2 regions of the Paenibacillus sp. VCA1 genome follow, and region 2 is predicted to be linked to the other one. Evidence: a T-box and tRNA genes for the amino acid it is inferred to sense, from the RefSeq annotation. Region 2 holds a T-box; the other holds one or more tRNA genes.
What was found. The T-box of region 2 lies ahead of RJP21_RS27155 (valine--tRNA ligase). A T-box ahead of a tRNA ligase gene usually reads a tRNA of that ligase, here a tRNA-Val.
Positions count from the first base shown of each region.

Region 1: it encodes a tRNA-Val, which carries the amino acid that the T-box ahead of RJP21_RS27155 (valine--tRNA ligase) is inferred to sense. The anticodon was not compared.

Region 1 covers NZ_JAVLSX010000002.1:194,112-205,073, forward strand. The annotation lists gene RJP21_RS04350 (DUF1054 domain-containing protein) at 1-142, shown strand, start outside; gene RJP21_RS04355 (MFS transporter) at 319-1,614, opposite strand; gene RJP21_RS04360 (aminotransferase class I/II-fold pyridoxal phosphate-dependent enzyme) at 1,809-3,284, shown strand; gene RJP21_RS04365 (DUF1292 domain-containing protein) at 3,364-3,678, opposite strand; gene RJP21_RS04370 (stalk domain-containing protein) at 3,773-4,330, opposite strand; gene RJP21_RS04375 (hypothetical protein) at 4,525-4,713, opposite strand; gene RJP21_RS04380 (MBL fold metallo-hydrolase) at 4,826-5,563, shown strand; gene RJP21_RS04385 (DUF3892 domain-containing protein) at 5,691-5,930, opposite strand; gene RJP21_RS04390 (GNAT family N-acetyltransferase) at 6,013-6,459, opposite strand; gene RJP21_RS04395 (hypothetical protein) at 6,751-6,927, opposite strand; tRNA gene RJP21_RS04400 (tRNA-Val) at 7,177-7,249, shown strand; gene RJP21_RS04405 (group-specific protein) at 7,349-7,570, opposite strand; gene RJP21_RS04410 (hypothetical protein) at 8,502-8,750, opposite strand; gene RJP21_RS04415 (DUF6060 domain-containing protein) at 8,855-9,604, shown strand.
Region 2 covers NZ_JAVLSX010000016.1:72,736-83,697, forward strand. The annotation lists gene hemB (porphobilinogen synthase) at 1-575, shown strand, start outside; gene hemL (glutamate-1-semialdehyde 2,1-aminomutase) at 600-1,901, shown strand; gene RJP21_RS27145 (RluA family pseudouridine synthase) at 1,898-2,803, shown strand; gene RJP21_RS27150 (LysM peptidoglycan-binding domain-containing protein) at 2,960-4,273, shown strand; T-box leader at 4,457-4,754, shown strand; gene RJP21_RS27155 (valine--tRNA ligase) at 4,837-7,503, shown strand; gene RJP21_RS27160 (bifunctional folylpolyglutamate synthase/dihydrofolate synthase) at 7,580-8,956, shown strand; gene murC (UDP-N-acetylmuramate--L-alanine ligase) at 8,961-10,328, shown strand; gene RJP21_RS27170 (SPOR domain-containing protein) at 10,574-10,962, shown strand, end outside.

The DNA.
Region 1 (10,962 bases), on a different contig from region 2:
GGAAAAAGTAAAAAAAGCCGAAGTGCTTTGCGGCCTTCGCATCCCGAAAGGCGAAGCGGTGCTGGAAAACGGACCGGAGCTGGTCTCCCTGATCCAATCCACCTTCGAGACGCTGCTTCCCCTGTACAAAATGGCGTTTTAGCCGTTTAACTAACACGTGGGGCCTTGGCTTCGAAGCTGATTCAGGTACTTTGCGGGGAACCCCGAAATTTGCAACGCTGCAATGTTAAAAAAGCTGCAGTCCGTTCGCGGCGAATCGCCGGAACGGATGCAGCTTTTGTTGTTTTCCAAGCATTGGCTACCTGGGGCGTGGCGTGTTCAAGAGACTTGGAGTGCGGCCTTCATTCGCCGCGAGAGGATAAGGTGGATCACGAAAAGCAATGCCATCACGATCGCGCTGGCCAAAAATGGCGACGAATGTCCCAGCCTGTCCCACAGCTGGCCGGACACGATCGGCCCCACGACCATTCCCGACCCTTGCAGCGTAAGGAAAAATCCCCATACCGCCCCGCGCTCGCCTTTGGGAACCAGCTGCGACACGAAGGTGTTCCAGCCGGGGAGGATCATCGCGTAGCTGACGCCGACAATGCACACGAAAACAAAAATCAGCGGCAAGGAACGCACCATCGAAAAGACGCTGAGCGAACACGCGGCCAGCAGGAACCCCGTATTCAAAAACGGTCCCGTTCCGAACCGGTCGATGAGCTTGCCGCTCGGAATCAAGGCCAGTACCGTAATTCCTCCCCCGGCGATCAGAAGCAGGCTGTACATGTTCGGCGAAAGGCGGAGCTCGTTTTGCACGTACAACGTGATGACCGGGCTTAAAAGCCCGATGACGAACGATTGAAGAAACAGCGCGGGATATACCATCCAGCTCACCTTCAGCGTCGTCCTGACTTCGTGCAGCGTCGCCTTGACGCTTCCGAACAGTTGGACGAGCTTGCCGCCGAAAACCGCCATAAAACCTCTCCCCGCTTCAGCCGCCGATGCGGCCGCTGCATGGAGCGGGATTTTCACTTTTGACGGCAGCATAAGCGCGACAAGCACCAAAATGATGCCGACGCCGATCAGGATCAAAAAAGCGGTATGATAATTTTTTCCGGTCCGGTCCATCAAAAAATTCATGACGATCGGCCCGGAGCCGGTGCCGGCGAGCGAAGCCATTTCCAGCGTCCCCATCGCCTGCCCGTTGCTGCCTCGCGGCCCCGATATTTCCGTCGTCCCCGTCATGGCGGTCGGCCACAGCGGCGACGTGCCCAGCCCGAGAATAAAGCAGGCCAACGACAGCCAAAGCGCCCCCGATAAAAACGCGATCATGCAAACGGCAATAACCGTCATGATTAACGCCCCCGCCATCGTTTTCCGGTACCCAAGCCTTTCCCCGATCCATCCGAACGGGCTCCGAAACAGGTTATCGCCGATATACTGAAGGGAAAACGCGATTCCGATCGTATGGGCCGACAGCCCGAGCGAGTTTTTCATATATACGGGCAATACGGCCACTAGAAGCGATCCTTTCATGAATTCGACCAAAAAGATGATGATAAGCAGTCCTATAAAAAAGGGGGACCGCAGCCGTTGCACGGCGGCAGCCGCTCCCGCTTTCGGCGGCATGTTCTCACTCCTTTATTCCTTGTTGGCGAAATTTCCATTCATAAATCCCGGCATGAAAATGAAGCATATTTATAATGTACCCCATAATCTTTCCATATTTTCACGAGGGAGCAAAATGCGTGCTTGCAATCGCCCCCCATTTTGCTATACTCATCCTTGTAATTTTAACAGATGAAAGGTTGTGACAGCATACGATGGACCATCGCCGTACGCCGCTATTTACCGCTCTGAAGGAGCATGCGGCAAAAAATCCCGTACAGTTTCATATTCCCGGACATAAAAAGGGCATGGGAACCGACGCCGAGTTCAGAGAGTTTATCGGTGACAACGCCCTATCCATAGATTTGATCAACATTGCGCCGCTGGATGACCTGCACCAGCCGACCGGCGTTATCGAAGAATCGCAAAAGCTTGCCGCCGACGCCTTCGGCGCAGATTATACTTATTTTAGCGTGCAGGGGACAAGCGGCGCCATCATGACGATGATCCTGTCCGTATGCTCGCCGGGAGAAAAAATCATCGTCCCCCGCAACATTCACAAATCGGTCATGTCGGCCATCATTTTTTCGGGCGCCAAACCGGTATTCGTCTCCCCGGCCCGCGACGAGAATCTGGGCATCGACCACGGCATCACGACCAAATCCGTACAGCGCGCCCTGGACCGCCATCCGGATGCGAAAGCGGTGCTCGTCATCAATCCGACGTACTTTGGCGTTTGCGCCAACCTGAAGGAAATCGTCGACCTGGCCCATAGCCGCCATGTGCCCGTCCTCGTGGACGAAGCTCACGGCGTGCTCATCCATTTCCATGAGGATTTGCCGATGTCGGCGATGGAAGCCGGCGCAGATATGGCCGCCACAAGCGTGCACAAGCTTGGGGGCTCCATGACGCAAAGCTCGGTGCTGAATCTGAACACGAAAAACGGTTACGTCAACCCGCAGCGCGTGCAGACGATCATCAGCATGCTGACGACCACCTCGACCTCGTACCTGCTGCTGGCATCGCTGGACACGTCCCGGCGCAATTTGGCGATCAACGGCCACGACATGGCGCAAAGAACGATTGAGCTCGCGCAAAAAGCCCGCCGCAGCATCAACGAAATCGACGGCTTGTACTGCTTCGGAGACGAAATCCTCGGAGGGGAAGCCACGTTCGACTACGATCCGACCAAGCTGACCATCCATGTCCGCCATTTGGGCATTACCGGTTACGAAACGGAAAACTGGCTGCGCGATCATTTCAACATCGAAGTCGAGCTGAGCGATATGTACAACATCCTTTGCCTGGTCACGCCGGGCGACAACGAGGAGACGGTTTCGATCCTGCTTGAAGCTCTCCGCAAGCTGTCGGAAACGTATTACAACGTCAACACGGCCAATGAACTGATCGTCAAAATTCCGGAAATTCCCCAGCTCTCCCTCATTCCAAGGGATGCTTTCTACGGGGACACGGAAGTGATTCCGTTCAAGGAATCCGCCGGCCGGATCATCGCCGAGTTCATTTATGTCTATCCTCCGGGAATTCCGATCCTGCTTCCGGGCGAAGTCATTTCCCAGGACAACATCGATTACATCGTGGATCATGTGGATGTCGGCCTTCCCGTCAAAGGACCTGAGGACCGCTATATCCAAAACGTCAAGGTCATCGTCGAAACCGATCCGATCTTCTAATCCGAAAAGGAAACAAAATAACCCGGTACCGCTTATCGCGGTGCCGGGTTTCTTTACGTTCGGGGCGCTTCGCGAAGAATCAGTCTTCCAGCTGGGCAACGAGCTCGTTGTAAGCCGCTTCCACAGCATTCCATTCTTCTTCGTCTTCAATATTGTAAAGCATCATCTCATCGTTTTCTTCTTCCACGCGCAGAATGATGCCGTCAGCTTCCGGATTTTCACGCTCGAGCAGCAATGCGTACAAATTCTCGCCAACGTCAAACGTTTCGACAAGAACCATTTCTACATCGTTTCCTTGCTCATCGGTCAGCGTCAAAACAAATTCTTCATGCTCATGATCGTGATCATGGTCATGGCCGCATGCATCGCCGTGCTCATGTGTGTGATCGCTCATTACAAAAACCTCGCTTTAGGTTATATAGTCATACCTTCGTATCGTATCACGTCGGAAGGCTCTGGTCAATTTATCCTATTCCAAAAAGGGGTTTTTAATTCAGAGCGGTGATCACTTTTTCGGCAACCAGTTCGTAATCGGCGTTTTTGGAAGCTTTTATGTAAAATCCAACCTTGTATTTGCCGGCCACCTTAAAGTCGTATGTAAAATCGTATGTGCGGAACCAAAAATTGTCCTTTTGGCTGCTGCCGAGATCCTGCGACTGGATGTCCTTCACGTTGCCCGACGGATCGGTGATGGCGACTTTGACCGAAGACACGTTCTCCGAAAGGCTGTCCACTTGGCAAAATACGTTGAATTTCAGCTTGCCTTTATTGACATTGCCGAACACCGTATCGCCTTTGAACAGGAAAATATGCACATTCGGCTTAATGAATTTCACCTGGTTGGAATCGCCGTCGTACGTGACCACACCGTTGAATTCCCTGATAGGGACATAGGTTTTGCCGTCGATGACGTAACCGCCGTCCTGCACTTCCTGGCCGTTGATCCAAACCCGGATCTTCTGGGACACCGAATCCGCGAACATGACGGAGCTGCCCATCAGGGAGAAGGCGAAGACGCATACCAATATCTTTTTCCAGTTTCTCATCCTTTAATTCCCTCCATTTCCTTCATGCTGTTGTATATATATACTAAAAGTAAGTGCGCAAGTTGCGGTCCAACCATCCTTTTATCAGGTTAATTTTTCAACTCTGAAATTTCCTGAAAATTGAAATGCTCGTTCTTGGTATCGAAAAAACCTGCGCATTTCGCGCAGGTTTGGGTTGTGTTCGTGCAAGGCGTTTATTTCACCTTTGTTAATATGCAAGGAACGCCTTTGCCGACGGCGCCGGGTTCCCTCATGCGTGCCGCATAGGCCATGCCGCGTTCGCAAGGCGTTTTGCAAGCTTCGCATACATCCGACGTGACGAGCCTCATGCCTTTATAAACCTTTTCCCCTTTGGCTTTCGCCGGTTTTTTGCCTTTAACCATGCCCTAAGCCCCCGCTTTCCTAAATGCCTTTGCTGCATTGTATGGAGATGAAAACAAAAGTGGAACTTATGGTATATAATGAATTCTAAACCAACGCGGGAGGTGCATTGTTTTGAATTTGGAATTGCAAATGATCGGCACGGGCAGCGCCTTTGCCAAAAACTATTTCAACAACAACGCTTTGCTTCGGGACGGTGCGTTTACGCTTTTGATCGATTGCGGAGTGACCGCTCCGCTTGCGCTGCACCGGCTCGGCAAATCCTTCGAGGACGTGGACGCCGTGCTTATCACCCATATCCACGCGGATCATGTCGGCGGGCTCGAAGAGCTCGGGTTTAAAATGAAGTTCACCTACAAACGAAAAATCAAGTTGTACATTGCCGAGACGTTGACCGAAATCTTGTGGGAGCATACGTTAAAGGGGGGCCTGTATCAGGAAGGGGAAATCACCTGCTTGGAAGATCTGTTCGAGGTTTGCCCGCTTGCGCCGAACAAGCCTTATGACATTTCGGACCATATCCGGTTGGAGCTGATTCCGAACCGGCATATTCCGGGAAAAAACAGCTATTCCCTGTACATAAACGAAAAGCTGTTCTACAGCTCCGACATGGTTTTCGATCCCGAACTGCTGGAGCGGCTGGTCGAGCAGCGCGGGTGCCGCATGATCATGCACGACTGCCAGCTTGAAGGCCCGGGCAACGTCCACACGACGCTGACCGAGCTAAGGAGCCTTCCGGAACGCATCCGCAGCATGACTTATTTGATGCATTACGGGGACAACAAAGATGATTTCGTAGGCAAAACGGCCGGTATGACCTTCATGGAGCAGGGGCGCATTTATACGGTTTGAGGCTTCGCAAAACACCCCCTGCAAAGCGCGTCTTCGGCTTCGAAGCGGGTTCGGATACTTTTCGGGGAGCCCAAAAAAAATCCGGCGCAGGCATGGGGACATGCTTGCACCGGATTTTTGCGTTATCCTATTCAAAGCGGGGCAAATTATCCAAATTGTTTGATGGATCGCCATCCGCGTCGCCGCGGATATACATTTCCCCGTCCCTTCCTTTAAACACGTTCACGCCGGCGATCGCACCGGCTTTGACTTCCTGCATCGCTTCCTCGTAATTGAGGACACGCCCCGACGAGGTTTTGAACGCAGTCAAATCTCCGTCACCGTTTTTTTGGACGGCGATAAAATGTTCACGGCCTGGAGTTCCCATTGTGTCATCGCTCCTTTACAGGTGAGATGCCCAGCTTGCGGGCTTCATTTAGCATCCCCTGTCAAAAGAGCCGTTATTCGCCTTACAGCGATTTTTTCATGCGGACATGGGGAATGCCGGCGTCGTCGAAAGGTTCCTTGGAGATGGTCTCGTAGCCCTGTTTGGCGTAAAAGCCTTCGGCCTGGCACTGCGCATCCAAAATGGAGTAAGCCAGCCCCAGTTCGCGCGCGCGGTTCTCGAGCGCCATCAACAGAATGCGGCCGTACCCTCCTTGGCGATGCTCCTTAAGCACGGCAATCCGCTGCATTTTGGCGGTGTCGTTGTTGTAGTAGATCAGCCGCCCGGTGGCGACGTACCCCCCGTCTTCGTTCTGCACCAAAATATGATGCACGTCTTCGCTGATCGCATCGTGCTCGTCGATCTCAAGATCAAGGGGAACGAGCTGTTCCTCGACAAATACTTTCTTCCGGATGTCCAGAGCTTGCTGCAGCTGTTCCGGCGTCGTCACGGTGATGATTTCGGCAGCCATGATGAAACCTCTCCTTCGTCATTCATTGTTCCGTTTGCCGCTTCCATTTGCGAAAAAGCACGGTTCGATTATTATACAAAAAAATGAATTTCATGTATAGTTAAGCTATAATCACGGAGAGGAGCCGAAAGGGCGATATGGGGATGGGGTTCACGATCTTTCTTTGCGCGGTAATGTCTGCCGTATTGATCTATTCTTTTATTTACGTGACGAAAAAAGGATATTCCCGCAAATGGGATGAAGAATAAAGAGAGGCAGCGGCGGCTGCCTCTCTTGCACTTGGTCGCATGATCATGGTGGGGTGATTTCGCCTTTGGAGTACACGTCTGCCGGGACCGACCGGTTGTAGATATCTTTCATCACCGGGGAGCCGTCGCCGCTGTTCGCGCTGGACTGGCCCGCCGAACAGCCGGAAAGCAAAACGATCAGGCAGCAGCCCCAAATTTTGTACCGCCATGTTTTCGGCATGGTATGCCACTCCTTTAGCCGGTTTACTCACTTATACAACCTTTTTGCCCGTTTCGAAACGCAAACGGCCTGAAACAGGCTTTATCGCTCATTGTTCCCGGATCATGCGGCGAAGTATTCGTTCATTTCAAAAAAATAGTAGTCTAATATGCCTTCCGGATCGCCGGAAGGGTCGCTGTTTTATATTTTTCAAAAAAAATGTTGACACTTAAATCGCAGCCTGATATTATATTAATTGTTCTCCGATACGATCTGCTAGCTCAGCTGGGAGAGCACCATCTTGACAGGGTGGGGGTCAGTGGTTCGAGCCCACTGCAGATCATCAGTAAAAGCCCTTGCGTAGCAAGGGCTTTTTATTATCTTTCATTATTCCTATTCCCTTCTCGAATGGTGATTGACGCAAATCATCAATACCTGCTAATTACTGATTCATTAACCAAAGTTCCAGATATTGTCTTGCTTCACGAGCAGGGTAATACCACTTCCCTCCAATCTTTCTTTTTGGAAACTCGGGATCATAGAAGAACGTTTCTTGAATAGTGTTCCAACACATGCATGTGCGACGCTTCAGTTCCTTTGTGTCCCAAAAAACATAATCCAAAATACTGTCTTCATTAACTATTAATGTGAGTTGCTCACGCAATAATTTGTGAACCTCCTCATTATTGATTTCAATCTTAATAAGGTCATTTAACCCATGGATATCTCGGTTCACTATATCACACTCTCCAGCTCCAAGTATTTTAGAGCACTCTCAAATAAATTTATCTTCATGATATCGATGTATAGTTATTAATTGTTTATTTTATTCTTTTAACCTTACTCGGGATTACTGAACACTTTCTTATGCTTTTGACCAAGAATTTCATCCTCTTTCGCAATTAATGGATCTAACCAATCAGCTTTACTTTCCGCCCATTTAATATATTTTTCAAGCTTAGTATCTTGATTTTTCTTAGCTTCCTTCGTTAATGCCTCAATAAACTCGCGAACTAGTTTGATCCTTCAGATTTAACAGCGCTTGTGTTATATCCTTCTGGCTCTTCCCGGTTTTGATTATCACTTCCTTCATCGATGGCAAACGGTACCGATCAGCGGAATAATTGTAAAGAATCTGGAGTATTTTCCGTTCAATATCAGCAAGCATTCCGACCAGCTCCTTTGTTCACTGGCTTCCACGCCAGGATATTCTCCTTTCGAAATGCTCGCGGCGATCCTGTCCTTAAACAGGTAGCCCTTACTATTCCATCGCGAATCGCCTTCACCTCTATTTGCCGTTGCGTTATTTTGCCCTTGCTATCCAAATATACAATTTCAATAATCTGACCGATGTATCTTTCTGGCATAGCAACCCCTCCGAATAAGAACATTTGTTTGTATTGTATACGAACATTAGTTCTTTTATCAATGTAAAAATAAGCCACCAGGCAATTATGCCATGGTGGCCTTTTCATCTACGTATTCAATTAATTCTGAGACATCCTTTAATTTCAAGACTTCAATGATCTCCTTTTACACCGCGCTCTGAGTGCTGATTTTCTAGTTCCGTTTACACGATCAGCCTCCACATTTAATTATTCTGAATCTTTGTTGCCTTTGGAACTATCCACAATCTCGGCAAAATAGAGATAGATCAGACCTATTATAAAAGAAATAACACTTAAATAAAAAAGGTTCGGTCCTATATATTCTAAAGCAGCATTAAAAAACTTGTCACTGAGTACTGTTGTTTTGGACCCAAAGATTGCTGCAGCTATATACCGAATTCCATAAAGGAATGCTGCTATTCCAATAAATGATATGCCTGCTCCTCGCTTATTCATATTGATCTCTCCTAACTTTTTTTATATTTATATTGACACATAATAGAAAAGAATAGTACATTTAATTTGAATTATAATAATTTTACAAATTAGGATGAAAATGTATGAAAATCTTTAAAATTGGGTTTACCGGATTTTTATCACTTTTGATTTTCGCAGTTTTTGCATTTAGTGCTAGTGCAAATCCAGTATCGGATGAAACATCCGCAACCAAGAATGTAGATGGCGATCAGTATTTTCAGGACCCGATAACTGGTAAAACTATCACAACAGTTTACAAAACAACTCCTGATGGAGGATTAGAGAAAGTCGATTTCGAAGAATTTGTTAAAATCAGACAGCAAGATCAAGAAATAAAAGATAAGATAGCCAAATCACAAGACGAGCTTACGCCTCTTTCTCGGTATATCATACCTACCGGTGTTCTTGTCACCATTAAATATACTAAGCAACTAGATTCTGAAGTGACAGGTTCAGCCTATCGGGTAACTGATCCGTACAACTGTCCTTCTAATGCCCCTAATCCATGCACCAGTAATGCTACATATTCGGCAACTGAATCCGAATCATTTTCAGCTAATGTAGCCAATGGAGATATTTTGAAGCAAATTAAATTACAGTGCAGTTATACATGGTCATCATCCGCTTCTGTGTCAAACACTTATTCATTAAGTATCACACAGGGAAAAACAGGATATCTAATGTTTATACCTCATAAGATTTATACTCAAGGAAAACAAGACACCTATGCTGATTTTTCTTTGGTTAAATCAGAAACAGTATGGGGATATACACCTAAGACATTAACAGGCTCAGGAATACTTGATGGTTATGTATATGGAGTAATTGAATAATAATGAAATTAAATGATTAATAATCAGTAATAGGCTCATACTCGCACACGCGGGTAGGGCCTTTTAATTTGTATATCACTTGGGAAGAAGCATTTAAATTGTGTTCACGGAAGTTGGCCATTACCGCACAGAAATCATTAAGATTTATGTGGGAAGTGGGAAGCGTAGCTTCTCCGGATTAAAATTTTAACGGCATAAAATCCCTCAGCAGATCATTGATATTTATCTTTTGACCTCATTCGAAAAATCACAATTTCGATCCAAAAGGATCGCACTAAATAAGCGAAGTTGCCAAATAAGAGTTTACGTTGCTATCTAAAGATTCGACAACCCATGCTTCATTAATGTAATTGATGCCGGAAGTATTCCAATCTATACCTTAATAGTGCGATCCACCTTTTTTTTGGTTGATATATATATAAACAAGTAATTTTACACAAGGTTATACGTTATTTTCTAAAAACATTAAATAATTGGTTATTTGGAATTGAAAATTCAACGCGAAGATCCGAAACCTGGCAAAAGGTCATTAACTGGTCATATGCAGAGGTGTTTATCACAGGATATCGTAAAGAAGATTTCGGATGGCTAACCGCCGTTCTGGATGGATCCGGAAGGCTTCGTCCAGCTGGGATCATCGAGCATGGCCCGGGGACAACGACAAAGAAGGAATTTTATGCGGCAAGCAAAAAGATTATATCAGGAGAGGATCGTAATTTCGTGTACCTGGAGCCAAGAATCCGTGCTGAGGTGAAAATGCGAAACTGGTACAAATCAGGGCTGCTGCGTGATCCGGTGTTTACGAAGTTTATTATTTAAGAAGGTTCTTCCTTATGGAGGGCCTTTCTTCTTTAAAAAGGGAGTTAACATTAAATTATCGAATTAATACATAGAGGTGATTACCATGATCGAAGAATTACAAATAGCTGCTCAATTCGGTCAGAAGATTATTATACGGCTGCAAGACTGGGAAAAGATAACAGGCAAGGTCGAACCTACATGTTACCCGGATAGTACTAAGATTCAGACGATCTGGTCCTGCGTGGATGCCTCATGAGGATATTGAATATGTGAAACGACTGGTTAAATTGCATTAATAGAAGCACATAATTAGTGTTCCAACCAATGGGTTGAAATCCTTTTTTTGATTTAATTTTATGGATATATCTTCCCGGGTTTGTTAGACTGAATGTGCTTCTTACTTCATTCTTAGGGGGATATATAAAATGTGGATGGCTTTAGGGCTAATTAGCTTTATCGCTTGTATTGTTCTGCTTGTATTAGGACTAATATCGCGGTTCAAAAAAACTGGCAACGCAAAAAGGTTACTCCTGTCGGCATTAGCGTGTTTCGCAATA
Region 2 (10,962 bases):
ATGGCGACGTCATGAACGACGAATCGCTGGAGCTGCTTGCGAAAACCGCCGTCTCCCAGGCGAAAGCCGGAGCGGATATCATCGCTCCGTCCAACATGATGGACGGATTCGTGCAGGCGATTCGCGCCGGGCTGGATGAAGCCGGATTCGAACATGTGCCGATTATGTCGTATTCGGTCAAATACGCTTCCGCTTTTTACGGACCGTTCCGCGAAGCGGCCGATTCCGCGCCTCAGTTCGGGGACCGCAAAACGTACCAAATGGATCCGGCGAACGCCCGCGAAGCGCTGCGCGAAGCCGAAACGGACGTGCTGGAGGGCGCGGACATGCTGATGGTCAAACCGGCGCTCGCCTATATGGACATCATCCGGACGCTGAAGGATCAATTCGATTTGCCGCTGGTCGCTTACAACGTAAGCGGCGAATATTCGATGGTGAAAGCTGCCGCGCTGCAAGGCTGGATCAACGAAAAGGCCATCGTCGAAGAAATGCTGACCGGCATGAAACGGGCCGGCGCCGACATCATCATAACGTATTTCGCCAAAGACGCCGCCCGCTGGATGCAGGAGCGCTAAATCTTATATACGGGAGTGACGTTCATGAGCAATATGAATGGTAGACGGAAAGAAGAGGCTTCCCGCGCTGCGTTTGAAGAAGCCAAGCAATATCTTCCCGGCGGGGTGAACAGCCCCGTGCGGGCTTTCAAATCGGTAGGCCTGACGCCGATTTACGTGGACCGCGCCCAAGGATCGCGGATTTACGATATCGACGGCAACAGCTTTATCGATTACATCGGCTCTTGGGGTCCTCTCATTATGGGCCACGCCCATCCCGAAGTTATTTCGGCCATTCAGGAAACGGCGGCCAAAGGAACCAGCTTTGGCGCACCCACCTTGATCGAAACGGAGATGGCCAGACTGGTCTGCGAGCGGGTTCCGTCCATCGACGTCGTGCGGATGGTCAATTCCGGCACGGAAGCGACGATGAGCGCGATCCGGCTTGCCCGCGGCTATACGGGACGCGGCAAAATCGTGAAATTCGAAGGCTCATATCACGGCCATGCGGACAGCCTGCTGATCAAAGCGGGCTCCGGCGTAGCGACGCTTGGCCTGCCCGACAGCCCCGGCGTGCCGGAAAGCGTGGCGACGAACACGATTACCGTGCCGTACAACGACCTGGAATCGGTGAAGGTGGCTTTCGAACGTTTCGGCGAAGAAATCGCCTGCGTCATCGTCGAGCCGATCGCCGGCAACATGGGGGTCGTGCCGCCGCTCCCCGGCTTTTTGCAGGGACTTCGCGACATTACGACCCAATACGGCAGCCTGCTGATCTTCGACGAGGTTATGACCGGCTTCCGCGTACATATCAACTGTGCGCAGGGCTTGTTCGGCATTACGCCTGACCTTACCTGTCTAGGCAAAGTCATCGGCGGCGGCCTGCCTGTCGGAGCATACGGCGGAAAACGCGAGATTATGGAGCAGGTCGCTCCGTCCGGACCGATCTACCAGGCGGGTACGCTCAGCGGCAACCCGCTGGCGATGGTGGCCGGTTATACGACGCTGAAGCTGCTGACGCCGGCGGTTTACGACCAGCTTGAAGAACGCGCCTCGCGCCTTGCGGCCGGATTCGAGAAAAACGCCAAAGAGCTTGGCGTTCCCGTAACGCTCAACCGGATCGGCTCGATGGTGTGCCCATTCTTCACGGAAGGGCCGGTCGTGAACTATGATACGGCGAAAGCCAGCGATCTTCAGCGTTTCACGAAATATTTCGCCAATTTGGTGCAGGAAGGCATCAGCGTGGCGCCTTCCCAATTCGAGGGCATGTTCGTTTCGGCCGCCCACAGCGTCGAGGATATCGACGCGACCATCGCCGCCAACTACAATGCCCTGAAAAATCTGTGACGGCGTGGCGCCGCCGCGGCGAGTGGCTGGAGCTGACCCCGGGGAAAGTTCTGACCGGGGCTTCCGACAGGAATGAGGCTACGGTACAGTGGCTGCTGCAGACGCTGGGAATGCCGGAAAAGCTGCTTCGGCAGCTGCAGGCCAACAAAGGGATCGAATGGAGGGGGGACCGGCTTCGGCTGGCCCTCTTTCCCGTTCGGCCGGCGGGCATAAAGCCCGTTTGGCGGGAACTGGACGTGCTGTACGAGGATGATTTTTGCCTGGTCGTCCATAAACCGGCAGGCATGAACATCCACCCGGACGGCCGAAAAGACGAAATGGAGCAGCCGACGCTGGATCATGCGGTCGCCGCTTATTATCAAATGCAGGGCGAGGATGCGGCCGTCAGGCACATCCACAGGCTGGATCAAGATACGTCCGGCCCGGTGCTGTATGCGAAAAACGATTGGGCCCAGCTCAAACTGGACGAAGATATGCGTCATAAACGCATCGCCCGCAGCTACGCCGCGTTCGTCCAAGGGAAGGTGTCCGCCGATTTGAAAGTGATCGATCTGCCGATCGGCAAAGACCGCCACCATAAGCAGCGTCGGCGCGTATCGCCTACGGGCCAACATGCCGTTACCCGCGTACGATTGGGCGAGACGTACCGAAACGCCTCGCTTGTCCATTTGGAGCTGGAGACGGGGCGCACGCATCAAATCCGGGTCCATCTCAGCCATCTGGGTCATCCGCTTCTCGGGGATTCCCTATACGGAGGAAGCACGGCCCTGATCGGCAGACAGGCGCTGCATGGGGAACGGCTTGCCTTTACCCATCCTTTTACGGGCGAACGGATCGAAATTGACGATCCCTGGCCAGACGATCTGCGGCAGCTTGGGCAGAAGCTGTCAACCATACAATGAAATAGATGAAAATATAGAGACGCAAATCGCCGGACGGGCGCAAAAATGGAATGCCCTTCTATTTGGAGCATATAGATTAAATGAGTAACGCTTTTTGGGGCTCATGCCGTGAGGAAGCTCATGGTTAGAAATATGCCGAAAGGAGGACATCATTCCGTGTTTGACCAGTCCTACGGTTTGCGTTTTGACATTTATGAACGGATTCATTTATCGGAAGAACTGCCGGGAATAGCCGAGCTGGAAGAAGTCGAGCTGCTGCCCCATATCCAGGTCATCAGTCAGGATGAACAGGTTGCGCTCCGCGGCCATTTGATGCTAACCGGCTTGTACAGGGGCGACGGGGAGGATGATAACGGTACCCAGAAGCTGGAGCATCTTATTCCCGTCGAAATTACGGTTCCGGCGAATCGCGTATCTTCGCTGGACGAGATTTCCGTGGAGATCGAAAACTTCGACGTGGATCTTTTGTCCAAACGGAGCATGAACATTACGGGCGTTCTTTCGCTCCGCGGCATCGAAACGGCGGCGAGCGAGCCGGCATCGTCATGGAGTGCCGATGAATTTACGGTTGTACATGCGTCCGAGGATCCCGCGGAGGATCCGGTGCTTGCCGCTTTTTTGGAGGAAGGGGAGACGAGCGCCCATGAGGAGGAAGCCAGGGAGCCGTACGATGCGGCAGCGGCGGATGACGGGGAGACGGAGGCGTTTGCAGCCGAAGATACTGCCGCAGCGGAAGCTGCAGGCAGTCCAAGCGAAACCGAAACGCAGCCGGACAACGAACCGGCGGCCGTACAGCGTATTGCCGAAGAGGAGCCGCCAGCTGAGGAGGCGCCTGCACCTGCCGCGTTACATACGGACAAGGAATCCGGGGAGCGCGGCGGCAAGGGCCATGTTCAGTCAAACGTTTGGCATTTTGAGCATGAGGACGAATCGGAGCTGCTGCATCCCGAAAAAACGGCGATACAAGCGAACGAGGAACCGGAAAAGGACCTCTACCTGACTTCAGCCGAGCAGGAACAACCCTTTGAGCCCTCCTTCCCGTTCAGCGCTTTTCACCAGGAACCGGTGCCGCAGGAAGAAGCGCCGGAGGACGAACGGGAACCCCGGGTTGCGTTCGGCAGCAAAAAGGAACAGCAATCCGGCGAAAAGGAGCCGATCGGTTTTTCCTCGCTATTGTCGTCGAGCCGTTCGCTGAAAGATCAGGAGCAGCAGGCTACGCCGGAAGAGCCGAAGGCGGAGGAAGCGGAAAGGGAATCGACCGGCAGCGATGAAATCCAGTGGCAGAATCTCTTTCTCGGAAGCAGCTCGGAGAAAAATCAATTCCGGAAAGTGCGGCTTTGCATCGTTCAACGGGAAGAAACGCTCGAGACCATTGCAAACCGCTATCAATTGACCGCCCGCGAAATTTTGCTGCACAATCGCTTGACGGATCAAACCGTCGAGGAAGGACAGATTTTGTACATCCCGTAAGATTGCCTTAAAAAGCGTCCGGCTTTCAAAAGAGCCGGGCGCTTTTTTGCCGTTTCCATGGCGGAACCTGTTTAAGAAACATGCATATGTTAATAATAATCCTTAAAGTCTATTGACTTTAGGCGAGCAGTCCCGTTATGTTGACTAAAGTCGATAACCAAGTTATGATGAGTATATATTTTGTCAAGAACGATGATCGGGAATAGTAGGATTGACATGCCCTTCAGAGAGCGGAATTGCTGCGCTGAGAGATTCCGCAGGATGCTGTTTCAACCGAAGTCGCCCGGGAGTTGTCTGCTTGATCCCTTTCGCTTTTGCGCTCGGGTTAGGGCATGGCCGGCTGCAGCCGTTATCTGCATGAAGTGTCGCGTACATGATGGCAGCCTTCCGTATGGAAAGAAGCCGCATGCATCAGGCTTGGCATTTGGCCATGGCGCGAAACAAAGGTGGTACCGCGAAAGAACAGCCTTTCGTCCTTTGAGGACGGAAGGCTTTTTTGTTTTTTTTGCCAAGGATTGATTGCAATCCTGAAGAAGCCGATCTTGTGATGGAGGAGTAAGAATATGACAGAGCAGGACAACAAATTGACGACAGAGATGCCGACGACTTATGATCCGAAGGCAGCCGAAGAGAAGTGGTACAAATATTGGATTGACGGCGAGTTTTTCAAGGCGGGGCAGCGCAAGGACGCGAAGCCGTACACGATCGTCATCCCGCCGCCGAACGTCACCGGCATGCTGCATATCGGGCACGCGCTCGATTTTACGCTGCAGGACATTCTGATCCGCACCAAGCGGATGCAGGGGTATGACGTGCTGTGGCTTCCGGGGTCTGACCATGCCGGCATCGCCACCCAAACGAAGGTGGAGCAGAAGCTGCGCGAGGAAGGCGTATCCCGTTACGACCTGGGCCGGGAGAAGTTCCTGGAAAAGGTATGGGAGTGGAAGGACAAATATGCGGAAACCATTCACGACCAGTGGGCGAAAATGGGCTTCTCCCTCGACTATTCCAGGGAACGTTTTACGCTGGACGAGGGTTTGTCCAAAGCCGTGCGCGAAGTATTCGTCAAGCTGCATGAAAAAGGGCTCATCTACCGCGGCAAACGCATCATCAACTGGGATCCGGCCGCCCGTACGGCGTTGTCGGACATCGAGGTCGAATATAAAGAGGTGCAGGGTCACCTGTATCATCTCTCCTATCCTCTGAAGGATGGAAGCGGGCATATCACGGTTGCGACGACACGTCCCGAAACGATGCTCGGCGACACCGCCGTCGCGGTTCATCCGAAAGACGAACGTTACAAGGACATGATCGGAAAAATGCTCGTGCTGCCGATCGTCGGGCGCGAAATCCCGATCATCGCCGACGAGTACGTCGACAAGGAATTCGGAAGCGGAGCGGTAAAAATTACGCCTGCCCATGACCCGAACGATTTCGAGGTCGGCCTGCGCCATAACCTGCCGCAAATTACGGTGATGGACGAAACGGGCACGATGAACGATCAGGCCGGCAAATACGAAGGACTTGACCGCAGCGAATGCCGCAAGCAGATCGTCCAGGACTTGAAGGAGCAGGGCGTTCTGATCCGGATCGAGGACCATGTCCATCAGGTTGGGCATAGCGAGCGCACCGGGGCCGTCGTAGAGCCTTATTTGTCCACGCAATGGTTCGTCAAAATGCAGCCGCTCGCCGAAGCCGCCATCGAAGCGCAGAAGTCGGGCAAAGGCGTTAACTTCGTGCCGGAACGCTTCGAGAAAACCTATTTGAATTGGATCGAAAACGTTCGCGATTGGTGCATTTCCCGCCAGCTTTGGTGGGGACACCGTATCCCGGCTTGGTACTGCGACGACTGCGGCGAAATCCATGTCGCCTATAACGACGTTGAAAAATGCTCCAAGTGCGGCTCCGGGAACCTCCACCAGGACGAAGACGTCTTGGATACGTGGTTCAGCTCCGGATTGTGGCCGTTTTCGACGCTGGGCTGGCCTGACCAAACCGACGATTTGAAACGCTACTATCCGACGGATGTGTTGGTGACCGGCTACGACATCATTTATTTCTGGGTTGCCCGGATGATCTTTACCGCGCTTGAATTTACGGGAGAAATTCCGTTCAAGGACGTGCTCATGCATGGCCTGGTCCGCGATCCGGAAGGCAAAAAGATGTCCAAATCGCTCGGCAACGGCGTCGATCCGCTGGACGTCATCGAGAAGTACGGAGCCGACGCGATGCGCTACATGATTTCGACAGGCAGCACGCCGGGGCAGGATCTGCGCTTCCGCTGGGAACGCGTTGAGCAGGCACGGAATTTCGCGAATAAGATCTGGAACGCCTCGCGTTTCGCCCTGATGAATCTTGAAGGGTTCAGTTATGACGACATCGACATTAGCGGCGAGCTGAGCACGGCCGACCGCTGGATTCTGCACCGCCTGAACGAAACTTCCCGGGACATCACGCGTCTAATAGATGCCTATGAATTTGGCGAAACCGGCCGCTTGCTTTATAACTTCATCTGGGATGACCTCTGCGACTGGTATATCGAATTTTCGAAGCTGTCGCTGTATGGAGACGACGAGGCAGCGAAGAAAACGACAAAATCGGTGCTTTCCTACGTGCTCGACCGCACGCTGCGCATGATCCATCCGTTTATGCCGTTTATCTCCGAGGAAATTTGGCAGCATCTTCCGCATCAGGGCGAAACGATCACGCTGGCCGCTTGGCCTGAATATGATCCGGCCCTCGAAAATGCCGATGCCGCCCGCGAAATGTCCTTGCTGATGGATGTCATCCGCGCCGTTCGCAACATCCGGGCCGAAGTGAACGTGCCGATGAGCAAAAAGGTCGAGCTCATGCTTAACGCCGGGGACGACCAAACGCTCCAAATCGTGAACCGCAATGAAATTTATGTACAGCGCTTCTGCAACACGTCGAGCTTTAAGGCGGGAACCGGGCTCGAAGCGCCGGACAAGGCGATGACCGCGGTCGTCACCGGGGCCGAGCTTTACCTGCCTTTGGCGGGACTCATCGACATCGATCAGGAGATCGCCCGCCTCGAGAAAGAGCTGAAACACCTGAACAGCGAAGTGGAACGCGTCGAAAAGAAACTTGGCAACCAAGGTTTCGTATCCAAAGCGCCCGCCAAAGTGATCGAAGAGGAAAAGGCGAAAATGGCGGACTATGCCGAGAAGCGTAGCAAGGTGCTCGCGCGGATCGAAGAACTGAAGGGCTGAGTTTTATAAGGAACCTGCTGCCCCGGGCGCGCCTCGCGTCCGGGGATCAAATAAATTTCAGAAGGTGAAATGGCACATGGGAGAACAATTAGAAGGCTTCTCTAATTTGCGTACTTATGCGGAAGCCGCCGACTGGATTAACGGGCTGATCCCTTTCGGAATACGGCCGGGCATGGCCAGAATCGAAACCATGATGGAGATGCTGGGCAACCCGCACCGTCGGCTGAAATTCATTCACGTCGCGGGGACAAACGGCAAAGGCTCGACCTGCGCGTTTTTGACCCGGGTGCTTCTGCAAAGCGGTTATACCGTGGGAACGTTCACTTCCCCTTACATCACCAAGTTCACGAACCGTTTTCAATACAACGGCGAGGACATTCCCGAAGAAACGCTACTGGCGCTTGCCAACCGGCTGTATCCGATCGTTCAGGAGATTGCGGCGACCGAGCTCGGATCCCCGACGATGTTCGAGGTTTCGACGGCGCTTGCGATTTTGTATTACGCTGAAGAATGCGTGCCGGATATCGTCGTATGGGAGACCGGTCTTGGGGGAAGGCTGGATGTAACCAATATCGTATACCCGGTTGTTTCGGTCATCACGAACATCGGCATGGACCATACCGACATTCTTGGAGATACGGTCGAGCAAATCGCTTTCGAAAAAGCGGGGATCATCAAGCCGGGCGTGCCGGTGGTGAGCTGCGTACAGCAGCCGGAGGCCGTCGAGGTTTTGCGCAAAAAGGCGGAAGAATGCCGCACGACGCTTTATTTGGCGGGGGAAAAATTCACGTTTGAATATACGGGCAATCACGGGCCGTACCAATCCTTCCATTTTAGCGGCCCTTTTCGGGAATACGATATTGAAATCGGCATGAAGGGCGAATACCAGATTGCCAACGCGGCCGGGGCGCTGATGGCTCTGGAGGTTTTAAGGCAATACATGGCTTTTGTCATGGAAGAGGAAGACATTTTGAAAGGGTTCCGGGAAACGGCATGGGCCGGACGCATGGAAGAGATTACTTCCGGCTCCGCGCCGCGCATCGTGCTGGACGGAGCCCACAATCCGGAAGGCGCGGAATCCTTGCGGAAAAGCATCGAGCGGCACTATCCGCATAAACGGTTAAATTTGATGATGGGAATGCTGGCGAATAAGCATCATGAATCCTATTTGAAGCATATACTTCCTATAGTGGATACGCTTATCCTGACCGAGCCGGACTTCCGGAAAAAAATGGACGCTGCTGCGCTGCGCGACATCGCGGAGGGGCTGAAGCATTCCTACGGCAAACCGGATTTGCAGATCATCGTCGAACCGGACTGGAAAAACGCGCTGGAACTACTTAAGTCACGGACAGAAGCGGAGGATTTGGCGGTAGTATCCGGCACGCTTTATTTAATTTCGGATGTGCGGGCCGCTCTGCTGGGTCAAACCGATTCTGAAAAAGGTTGGTGAAAATCTGTTGAATTCTGAACATGTTCATTTTATCGGTATTGGTGGCTACGGGATGAGCGCCATTGCACGGGTTATGCTGGAAATGGGATACAAGATCACGGGTTCGGACGTGGCTTCCCAGGAATTAACGGAAAAATTGGCGGCCAAAGGCGCCAAAATTTATATCGGACATACGGCCGAGCAGGTACACGGGGCGGATTTGGTCGTATATTCGACGGCTTTGCCGAAAGACAACGTGGAACGGGTTGAAGCGGAGCATTTGAACATTCCGGTTCTGCACCGGTCGCAAATGCTGGCGAGATTGCTCAACGAACGCAAAGGCGTTGCGGTAGCGGGCGCTCACGGCAAAACGACGACGTCCTCCATGATCGCTTTGGTGATGGAAGAATGCGGCGTCGATCCGACGTATATCATCGGCGGGGAAATCATGAACGTGGGCACGAACGCCAAAGCAGGCAAAGGGGATTTTGTCGTGGCCGAAGCGGATGAAAGCGACGGCTCGTTTCTGCAATATCACCCTTGGCTCGGCATCGTGACCAACATCGAAGCCGACCATCTTGAAAATTACGACGGCGATTTTGAAAAGCTGAAAAAAGCTTACGTTCAGTTTCTGAATCAGATCCGCGAGGACGGCACGGCCGTCGTATGCGCGGATGACGACAATATCCAGGCGATCATTCCGGGCATCCGCTGCCAGGTGGCAACGTACGGCATTGACGACGTGAATGCGGAGTATACGGCAACCGACCTGGCGCTTGGCGACCGCCAAGTTTCGTTTACGATGAACCACAAAGGCCAGCCGCTTGGCACGGTGCAATTGTCGGTGCCGGGCCGCCACAACGTATACAACGCGATGGCGACGGTCATTTCCTGCCTGAAGGCGGGAGTTCCGTTCGAGTCAATCGTTGCCGCCATCTCGAAGTTTCATGGGGCGAAGCGCCGGTTCCAGGTGCTGGGCGAAAAAAACGATATTCTGATCATTGACGACTACGCCCACCATCCGACGGAGATCGAAGCCACGATCAGCGCGGCCAAAGCGACGGGCAAACGGATCATCGCCATATTCCAGCCGCAGCGGTACACCCGCACCTTCTTCTTGTTGGATGCGTTTAGCCGCGCATTCGGCGAGGCGGATGAGGTGATCATTACCGACATTTATTCGCCGGCGGGAGAAAAGCAGATCGAAGGCGTGCACTCCTCGAAGCTGGTGGAACTGATCGTGCAAAACAGCAACGGCGGGGCCAGATACCTTCCGACCAAGGAGGACGTGCTGGCCGACCTGAAGCAGAGAATCAATCCGGGAACTCTCGTGCTTACGATGGGGGCCGGTGACATATGGAAGGTCGGCTATCAGCTGGCGAAGGAGCTGTAGCCCTGCAAGGGCCGCGGCTTACATAGATTTGGAACGGATTTCGGAAAAAGGGCTTTCCAGGCCGCGGCGTTTGCTGCGGCCTGGAGGCCCTTTTTGGCTTTGGTTATAGAGACCGGTTCCATCTTCGCCGAATCGTCTGCCGGTCGGCTTTTGTCTTGCAGCCCGTCCTCTTTTCGCAGGTTGCGGCAGCATAAGTTCGGACAATCCGTCATATATTCCTTGTAATAGAGACAAGGGTGAGGTGTATGACCGTGAACAAGGCGAGAATGACTTTCCGGTTCAATCAGGAAAACCCGCGTGAGCCGGATGCTCCGCAGGAAGAAAAGAAACCGGCGGCGCAAACGTTCAAACCGATGCCGGAGAAGGAACGCGCGCCGAAGAAGTCGGCCATCGTGGAGCCTCCGCGGCAGGAGCATCAACAGGATGTGCCGGGCAAAAACCGGGACCACTTGCACGTCGTGTCGGGATCGATGCAGGGCTGGTCGGATCCTTTCCATAAAGACGAACCTTGGGACGAGCTGCTTTCGGGATGGCCGAGGGACGACCGTAAAGAGGAGCGCCGCCGGGATCGGCCGGAAGATGCGGAATTCCATGATTTTGAGGCCGGCCGTTCAGGGGAATGGCGAGACTTGGC